One region of the Priestia sp. 10L35 genome, then DNA from elsewhere that is predicted to be linked to it. Evidence: riboswitches for the same ligand, from Rfam matches in the RefSeq annotation. Region 1 holds a riboswitch; each other region holds the start of a gene.
The links. A riboswitch is a leader RNA that binds a small molecule or an ion and turns the genes downstream of it on or off. The one in region 1 is predicted to bind thiamine pyrophosphate.
Positions count from the first base shown of each region.

Region 2: another riboswitch for thiamine pyrophosphate. It lies ahead of thiT (energy-coupled thiamine transporter ThiT); the one in region 1 lies ahead of tenA (thiaminase II).
Region 3: another riboswitch for thiamine pyrophosphate. It lies ahead of AC1DEF_RS19035 (acetylornithine deacetylase); the one in region 1 lies ahead of tenA (thiaminase II).

Region 1 is NZ_JBFTKA010000002.1:667,209-670,492, forward strand. Features, by position in the region: gene AC1DEF_RS09385 (TspO/MBR family protein) at 63-809, opposite strand; TPP riboswitch at 1,036-1,133, shown strand; gene tenA (thiaminase II) at 1,228-1,917, shown strand; gene AC1DEF_RS09395 (aldehyde dehydrogenase) at 1,946-3,284, opposite strand, start outside.
Region 2 is NZ_JBFTKA010000002.1:227,317-230,600, forward strand. Features, by position in the region: gene AC1DEF_RS07120 (amino acid permease) at 1-981, opposite strand, end outside; lysine riboswitch at 1,084-1,268, opposite strand; TPP riboswitch at 1,443-1,543, shown strand; gene thiT (energy-coupled thiamine transporter ThiT) at 1,576-2,184, shown strand; gene AC1DEF_RS07130 (ethanolamine ammonia-lyase reactivating factor EutA) at 2,342-3,284, shown strand, end outside.
Region 3 is NZ_JBFTKA010000005.1:149,822-153,105, forward strand. Features, by position in the region: gene tenA (thiaminase II) at 1-377, opposite strand, end outside; gene AC1DEF_RS19035 (acetylornithine deacetylase) at 383-1,660, opposite strand; TPP riboswitch at 1,775-1,877, opposite strand; gene AC1DEF_RS19040 (MupG family TIM beta-alpha barrel fold protein) at 2,093-3,103, opposite strand; gene AC1DEF_RS19045 (PTS transporter subunit EIIC) at 3,100-3,284, opposite strand, start outside.

The sequences.
Region 1 (3,284 bases):
GCTTTTTTACAATCAAAAGAGCATCATAAAAAGCTCTAGCTTACAAAAGCTAGAGCTTCTTTTTAAAAACGTCTATAGCGTTTAATCAATCCCACAATAATGGTAATTGCTAATAAAACAACTGAAATGATGACAGTAATGACAATTGGCTGATTTCCACTTTGCTTCACTGCAATGGCAATATAAGCCCAAATAAAAACAAGCGGATAAACAGCGTCTCGGTTTTTTAATGTAAACATGATGCCCAGCACAGCTCCTACCAGCAGCATAATAATCGTCCATGCTAACTCGTTTAAGCCAAGCAAGTGCTGTATTCCATTTGCTTGAAATACGACAAACACATTGACAATAGTCGCAACAGAAATCCATCCAAGATAAAGCGAAATCGGCAGACGCATAAACCATGTTGTCATTCGAGAATGCTGAATAATGGAATACACAATCATTAATGTGCCTAGAATAAAGAGCATAACTAAAAGAGATAACTTATAGTAATCGTTTTGGAAAATAAAGATCCACGCACTATTTAACAAACAGTTTAGAAAAAACCAAATGCCGATACGTGCATATATTTCCTTTTGATCTTCTCTTGCAAAAAATTGGCGTATAACCCAAATGGTTAATAATAAATAAATAACGCCCCAGATAGCAAAAGCATAACCCGCTGGTGTAAACAACGTAGGAACTTGCGCAGAAGCTTCTCCCGTTGTTTTGCCTCCTATTGGAATGGCATTTGCTAAATAATTCACAAGCAGTGTAATAGCCAAGCCTACTGTATTTAATACAGCATACAAACGAAATTTCGCCATTTTGTTCTCTCCTTTCTTCTATTTATATGGGAGTGTTTCGGAGACGAAAACGGCTCTTCCCTTCATTAATACCTCTTCTTCCCTAAAAATATGCATTTTTAAACAAAAATGATTAAAAATAGCTTTAAGAAATTTCCTCTTTAAGAAAGAAAAGCGGTTAGCACACAATTTCCCATAACGCTTTCTATTTTTCAGAATATATGGTAAGTTAAACTTAGATTAATAGGAAGTCCACTAGGGGTGCCACCGGCTGAGACAAGTTTTCTTGATCCCTTTGAACCTGATCTGGCTCATACCAGCGTAGGAAAGTGGCAATGTTCAGTTTTTACTGTCCTTTGCCACTCCGTTTATAAACGGAGTGTTTTTTATTTCCTTTATGTGCTTGTTTGTGACTTCCTCATATTAAAGGAGGATTTTGATGTCATTTTCATCTCAATTAAGACAAGAAGCAAACTATATTTACGAAGCCATTTTTAACCATCCTTTTATTAAAGGAATTGCTGAAGGAAACGTGCCAAAAGAAGCGCTTATTCACTACGTTTCTCAAGATTACGAATACTTAACAGCATTTGTTCGCATTTACGGCGCTGCTTTAACAAAATGCCGCACGCGTACCGAAATGGAAGCCTTTAATGCCGGCATTTCTACGGTATTACATAGTGAAGTACACCCTCACAATAATTTTTGTGAAGTAGCAGGCGTACGTTATGAAGACCTTCACACTGAGACGCTTTCACCGACGGCCAGCCACTACATTAACCATATGACAAGTGTTGCGCATACAGGCAGCTTAGCAGAAATCATTGCAGTGCTTCTTCCATGTCCATGGACGTACGTTGAAATTGGCCAGCGCATTACAGAACAAGTAAATCCATCTCCTTCTCATCCTTTTTATGAATGGATTCAGTTTTATAATAATGAAGAAATGAATGGCACAACACAATGGTTTTGTAACAAGCTTGATGAACTCGCCGAACAAGCTACTGAAGAAGAACGTAACCGTATGAAAGATCACTTCATCAAAAGCTGTGAACTGGAGTATTTATTTTGGGAAATGGCATATACCCAAGAAAAATGGCCGCTTTCTCAGCTTTCACTTTCAAAATAACGAAAAAGCCTCCTATCAGGAGGCTCTTTTATTTCAATAGTTTTTTGATCATTTTCAAGCTTTGTTTTTCCGAAGGATAGCGGAATGACAAATCAAACTTGGTTGTTTGAGACAGCATGCTTTTAAAATGAGTGAATGTCTGAAAGCTGTCTTTTCCATGATATTGACCCGTGCCGCTTTCTCCCACTCCGCCAAACGGCAAATATGGCGTAGCGATATGCATAAGCGTATCGTTTATACAGCCTCCTCCAAATGAAAGGCGCTCCGTTATCACGTTTTGCACATCTTCACTTTCTGTAAATAAGTAAAGAGCTAACGGCTTAGCTTTTTCTTGAACTTTATGAATGACTTCGTCTAGTGTTTCATATTCAATCATAGGAAGAATAGGCCCAAAGATTTCTTCTTGCATAACATCTGATGTCCAGCTTACTTCACTTAACACCGTAGGTTCTATTGTTAGCGTGTTTTTATTGTACCCGCCTCCAACTATAGCATTTCCGTCTTTTAAAAACTCAACTAGCCGAGTAAAATGACGCTCACTGACAATACGGCCGTAGCGGTCGCTTTCAAGTGGATTACTACCGTAAAATTGAGAAATTGCTTCGCGAAGTTTCTCTACAAGCTGCGCTTTCACTTTTTTATGCACGAGCAAATAATCAGGAGCAACGCACGTTTGGCCTGCATTCATCCCTTTACCAAACATAATTCGCTTCGCTGCAAGATCTAGGTTTGCGTCTTCATGTACAATGCACGGACTTTTTCCGCCTAGCTCAAGCGTGACTGGAATAAGCTGCTTCCCTGCTTCTTGCATAATAATTTTCCCTACATTTACACTTCCCGTAAAGAAAATATAATCAAGCGGCTGTTTTAAAAGCAGGCTCGTCGTGTCTACAGCGCCTTCAATCACCGTCACAAATGCTGGGTCAAAAGCTTCAGCCAGTAATTCTTGTATAACGCGAGATACGCTAGGCGTTAATTCAGAAGGTTTTATAATCGCCGTGTTTCCAGCGGCAATCGCTCCTACTAAAGGAGACAATGCTAATTGAAACGGATAGTTCCACGGAGCAATAATTAACGCGACTCCATACGGTTCAGGAACAATTTCCCCTTTAGAGCCCACATGTGTTAAAGCGGTTTTTACTTTTTTAGGCTTCATCCATTTTGCTAAATGCTTAAGCGTAAACCGAATCTCCTCTAGTAAAATCCCAATTTCCGACGTGTACGCCTCTACTTCAGATTTATTTAAATCTTGTTTTAAAGCATCCATAATTCTCTGCTCGTTTTGTTTGACTGCGTCTCTTAGCTTATTCAGCGCTTGAATACGGCTGCTGATACTCTTTGTCTTTTGCGCATAGAAATACTGCTTT
Region 2 (3,284 bases), 440 kb from region 1:
TGCTAAGAACCTTGGTGCTTTTCCATCTTTCGCTAAGTTCCACAGCATACGCGTAGAAGCATACATACCTGAGTTACCAGCAGATAAAACGGCTGTTAAAATAACGGCATTGATAGCTGATGCTGCAAACGCCAGACCTGCTCGTTCGAATATTAAAGTAAATGGACTTACTCGCACATCATCACTTGCTAATGAATCGGCTGTGTATGGAATAAGCATCCCGATAACAAAAATAGCTAAAATATAAAATAACAAGATGCGCCAGAAGACTTGTTTAACTGCGCGAGGAACCGTTTTTTCCGGATCTTCACTTTCTCCAGCTGCGACTCCAAGCAACTCTGTTCCTTGAAATGAAAAACCAGCAGCCATAAAAATACCTAAGACAGTAAAGAATCCACCGTGAATGGGTCCATCACCAAGCGTGAAGTTTTTAAACCCTGGTGCTTCATTGTTAAAGATACCAAAAATCATCATAATGCCAATAACTAAAAAGATGATAACTGTTACTACTTTAATTAACGAAAACCAAAATTCAGATTCACCAAATCCTTTTACAGAAAGGTAGTTAAGCCCAAACATAATTAATAAAAACAGGGCACTCCATAAAATAGAAGAAGAGTTTGGGAACCAAAATTTCATAATAAGGGCTCCAGCAGATAATTCAGCTGCAATCGTAATAGCCCAGTTATACCAATAGTTCCAGCCGAGAGCGAAACCAAAGGATGGATCTACAAACCGAGACGCATACGTACTAAATGAACCGGCTTCAGGCATATAAGCTGCGAGCTCCGCTAGGCTGGTCATCAAAAAGTAAACCATGACACCAATGATAGCGTAAGCTAAAAGCGCTCCCCCAGGTCCTGCTGTGTGAATTGCTCCACCACTTGCTAAGAATAAGCCGGTTCCGATGGCTCCTCCTAATGAAATCATCGTTAAGTGGCGAGATTTCAACCCACGTTTTAATTCTTGCTGCTCTTGCATAGATAAATACTCCTTTCGAATGTACGGAAAGAGACGGGATAACATAAAAAAAGCCCGCAGTATATGTGCGCGCTTTTAAATCTGAAAACCGCGTCAACCTTCCGTGAAGATAGCTCTTCACATCACTCGCATGATGTGACAGTTCTGTTCCTGTTCGGAGACAGCCCCAGCTTAAATCAACCGAGAAGTGATCTAAACTTCGGCAATTTTTCCTTTCAAACAACATCCTCAATGTTCTCTGCATTTCCGTTGCTTTACTATTAAAAACTGCGACCTCTACCTCATCGATTAGGATGAGGGTTTTTTATATTCATTTGACATAAAAGAAGTATACCAAATACTAAAACGATTGTCATTATAAAAAATAGATTCAGAAAATAGAAACATCTTTGAAATCTCTCGAATCTATTTTGTTACATATGGTATAATGAATGTTGTCATAATACTACATAAATATCCGAACGTACCACAGGGGGAGCCGCCGTGCTGAGAGTGAACAAATTGTTCAGACCCTTCGAACCTGTTAGTTAACGCTAGCGTAGGAATGTGGGAATAGTAGCATATATTTGCTTACTCCTGTGTAAACCGTTTGATATGAATGATTCAAAAACAGGAGTGAGAAACGTGAATAAAGCATTACCTTTACAGGCTAAAATTGAAATAGCTATTTTTGCAGCATTAGCACTTCTACTTGATCTTTTGCCTTCCATTAAGATTGCAACGGCTGTGAGTATTTCGTTCTCCATGGTGCCCATTTTTATTATGTGCTTTCGCTGGGGAGTAAAAGGCGGGGCCCTATCTGGTCTATTATGGGGGCTGTTGCAGTTGGCAACAGGAACGGCTTATATTTTAACAGCGCTACAAACGTTTATTGAATATATTGTGGCTTTTGCTTTTATAGGTGTTGGAGGTATTTTTTCGCAATCTATTAAAACAAATTTAGCTAACAATAACAGATCAAAAGCTTTTGTTTTGATTGTTTTATCCCTTGTTATCGGCAGCTTCGCACGGTATTTCTGGCACTTTATTGCGGGTATTATTTTTTGGGGATCATATGCGCCAAAGGGCATGTCCGCTCTATGGTATTCTTTTTCAATGAACGGTATTTCAATGGTAGGGTCACTAATAGCCTGCTTAATCATTCTTTCACTATTAATTCCATCCGCATCAAGAATGATTGTAACTAAATCACACTCATCATAAGCAAAAAGACTAAATCTACCAAGATTTAGTCTTTTTTTGTCATTTGTCACCTTTGTTTACACAAAAGTGTGTCAGGTTTGATAACATAGTTAGTGAAATATTCAAAAAACTGTTTTATGATAATCACCATATTCAAACGAGATAAGGGATTGATAGCATGCTACAGAAATGGATAACGAGCATAGGTTTAGATATCGGAACAAGCACAACAAAATTGATTGTAAGCAAGCTGTTAATAGCAAATCAACAAAATCAGTTTACGCTGCCAGGCTGTCAAATTATTGATCGTCGCGTAACGTATGTAAGTTCTATCTATACCACTCCTATGCTAAACGATGTTGAAATCGATGTTCAAAGATTAACGGTACTACTAGAACAAGAGTATAAGAACGCAGGAATCTCCTTAGATCAAGTGGAGGCAGGTACTGTGATCATCACAGGAGAAACGGCCAGAAAGCAAAATGCAGAAAGTATCGTTCACTATCTAGCCGAACATGCTGGGGATTTTGTTGTTGCAACAGCCGGCGCTGACTTGGAAGGAATATTAGCTGCAAAAGGATCGGGAGCAATAGAGCGTTCTGCTGAAACAAATGCAGTAATTGCCAATATTGATGTAGGAGGAGGCACTGCTAACATCGCTTTATGTCAAAATGGAAAAGTGATAGAAACGTTTACACTGCATGTAGGCGGGAGATTAATTCGACTAAATGAAGACGGTCTTGTTACCTACGTTTCGTCTCATTTAACTGAATTTTTGAAAAATAATTCTTTGACACTGCGAGAAGGTGAAAAAGCAGCATTTGAAAAGCTTTCGTCTATCTGTCAATTACTAGCTGAAGAAACCGTGAATTATGTAAAAGCGCTGAATCAAAATTCCTCGCTGCTCGTTTCTCCTCATACAAGATCTTCTATACATCCTGAAACGATCATGGTTTCAGGAGGAGTAGGAGCAATGATGGAGAAGCAAAAGCCAATAACAGTGAAGGAAGTGGCCATACACGGAGACGTTGGTCCGCTTCTAGCATATCATTTTCAATCCATTCAAGTATCTCAATCCGCTGAGACAACGCGCGCTACTGTAATTGGGGCTGGTATGCAAA
Region 3 (3,284 bases), on a different contig from region 1:
GCTAATGTTCCGCTTTGACCAACGTGCAGCATATAGTGTGTGTATGCAAGCGTTGTAGGAGATGGCTGCGCTTTTTCTAATTCTTTTTCGCTGATTTCAAATTTCTTGGCATACTCACGGTGCAGGCTCATTTCTTCGTTTAATGTAGAATCCAAAAGTGCAGCAAATTTCCCCATCGTTTGAACATCGGTAGCTTTCATGGCTCCAATCGCAAATAATTTAGCATAATCAATTAGGTAAAGGTAATCTTGAATCATGTAAAAGCGAAACTTCTCCTTTTCAAGCGTTCCGTCTCCCATTCCCTGTACAAAGGGATGATTATGATTTTGACGCCAAATAGGCTGCAGCTTTTCGTATAATCGTTCACTAAATTTCATGATGATCACTCCTTATGCGTATGCAGCCACGTATAAATGAACTGCACCATCACTTTTGTATATTGAATAAGCTGATTCATATCTAATTGTTCATTCACAGCATGTGCATTTGCTAAATTTCCCGGACCATAAATAGCTGCCGGAATTCCCGCATCAGCTAGCCAACCGCCATCTGTTACGCTAGTTGACACATCGATTGGGGGCTTTTTCCCTTCAATTTGTTCGTGAGTATGTGCAAGCAGCTGCACTCCTGCATGACCTTCATCAATTTCTAATGACGGAAAGATTTCTCCTCTGTCTTCAATCATTGATGTGCCTCCCCATTCAAAGGTTGGCAGATTATCTTTTAACCATGGATCTGCTTTTGCAATAGCTAAAATGTATTCTTCCACTTCTTTTGATACTTGGTCGTATGATTCATTAGGATAATAGTGAACGGTGATCCACAGCCTGCATTCATCTGCAATAAACGCAGCATGCCTTCCGCCTTCGATTACTGCTGGGTTAATCGTGTTTGTTCCTGGCAAAAATCCTGGATAGCTCTTTGTAACAGCCCAGTGGCGCTCCAATTCTTGTAGCCCTCCGATCACTTTTGCCATCTTTTCGATAGCGCTCGCAGCTAACAGCCCTCCTCCAGCATGAATCATGCTTCGGCGTGTACCGTCATGATAGGTTTTGCTGCTTTTTATCGTAATCCATCCTGTGATTACTCCGCCTTGACCTTGAATATGTAAATCACTCGTATCGGCTACAAGCGCAAAGTCAGCTGTATATCCTTTCTGACAGCATTGCAGCGTACCTGCTTCTCCCACTTCTTCTCCTACAACGGATTCAAAAATCAAGTCTCCCGGCAGTTCAATTCCTGCTTCCGTTAAAAGCTGCACTGCAAATAATGCTCCTGCCAAGCCGCCTTTCATATCAGCAACTCCGCGTCCGATTATCATATTGTCTTTTACCACAGCTTCAAACGGATTTGTCCCCCACTTTTCATTTTCTTGTACCTCAGCAACATCCATATGCCCGTTAATAATCAAGCTTTGATAGTCAGCTGATTTTTGTCCTTTTAACGTACCTACTACGATGGGATCGTTGGAATATAAGTCCCACATATCGATGGAAAAACCGCAGTTTTTAAGGAAATCTGCTACGTAACGCTGCGCTTCATGAGAATTTCGTGCAGGAGGCGCCGGCGTTTTATATGAAACAAGCGTTTTTACTAACTGGATTAGCTCCCCTTTGCGCTCCTCTACCTGTTTGACAATCAAATCAATTGTTTCTTCCATGTATGACACCTTCCTTTACGCATAAAAAAACACTTCTTTCGCAGGAAAGAAGTGTTTTTGTTTATATACAAAAAATTATTATAACGAGTTCGTAAGGAAATACCATACAAAACATCCATTACAATACCTCTTTCCTACGCTAGTATTACCTAGTTCAGGTTATAAGGGTTAAGACTTCTCGTCTCTCTCAGCTTAGAAAGCACCCCTAGTGGCGTTGTATCTCTATAAAATTAAACGATTATCATATGTTTACCTGTAATAGTTTTATCATAGTAAAGCGTTTTATTCAATAGAAAGGTTCATGATTCAGCAATGAAAATAGTTTCCTTTTTAGTAAAATAAAAAGCACACACCTTTTTTAAGCAGTGTGTGCTCTTTACTTTTATAAGCTTACTAGTTAGCGGCTTTTTTAAAAATACGCGGTTTTTCCATTTAGACAGTGACAAGCTCAAGTTTTTGCCCCGGTCTCACTAACGAAAGCAGCTCATGATCTTCTTCTATTACATACCCAATCACATTCACATTAGCATTTGCAGGCAAATTCGTTTTAGCTATTTGAACCTCTCCTCTGTAACGTCCGTAGCCACCATTGTCCATTGTAATTGCTCCCATTCTGCGCTCTACTGTATGAAATGGCGGTACTGGTTTTACAGATCGAGTATCAACTAAACGCAGAACGTCTTTTGATACATCCGGACGCACGCTGTATGTTCCCTCTATATGAGGTGAACGAATGCGCAGCGGAATAATACGGCTTTCTTGATATTGAACCAAACGCTTTAATAAACTTGAACCGGCGCATGGATCTCCAATATAAACCTCTGCTACTCCGCATCCGTATAAATCTACTGCAGAGGTAAAAGGACATCTATTACGGTCTTTTTCTCTAGTAGGAAGACCTTGATAAATAGGGCCTCTTTTTTCGTCTTCTCCAGGAATATAAGCGCAGACTGGAATACGAAGTTCATTAAATAAATCTGTCTGCTGTTGAAAAAACGTTTCTTCAAGCCCTGTTTCAGGCCGCGGATAAAAATTATGCCATGCAAGTAGCTGATGATGATGAAGACCTGCAGATAAGAGTGCTTCAATTTCTTGTTTGGATAACGTACTTGCATTAACAGCAATATAAAATTCATTCGCAAGCGAAAGAGTTTCTTCTGCGCTAAAGCCATCGTCTAGTCTAATACCAGATACGCCAAGTGAAGATAGCGACATAAGGCTTTCAATACCTAAATGAACTGGCGTATGCTTAGATACGTCTGCATACACGCTTATTCCACAATCTCTAGCCACATGAAGCAATTCTTTTGCCCGTTCAGCCAAATCCCCTTTTTCTTCTGGAATGTGAAGCGAAGTGAATGCACGTGTAACCCCGCACTCACTCGCTTCTATTAATTTTTCGGGGGCATCACTATCATTTAAATAAAACGAAATACCGATCATTCAAACTCCCTCGCCATTTCATCGTTAAATCCAAAGAAATAGGTACAAACAAAGCCTGCTGCATAAGCAACAACTAATCCAAGTAAATAAAGAAGAATTTGATGCGCATGAACTAAAAACGTAAGCGGTAAACCTGATACCCCCACCGCTACAGTTGCAATATGAAAGTGCGCCTGAAACG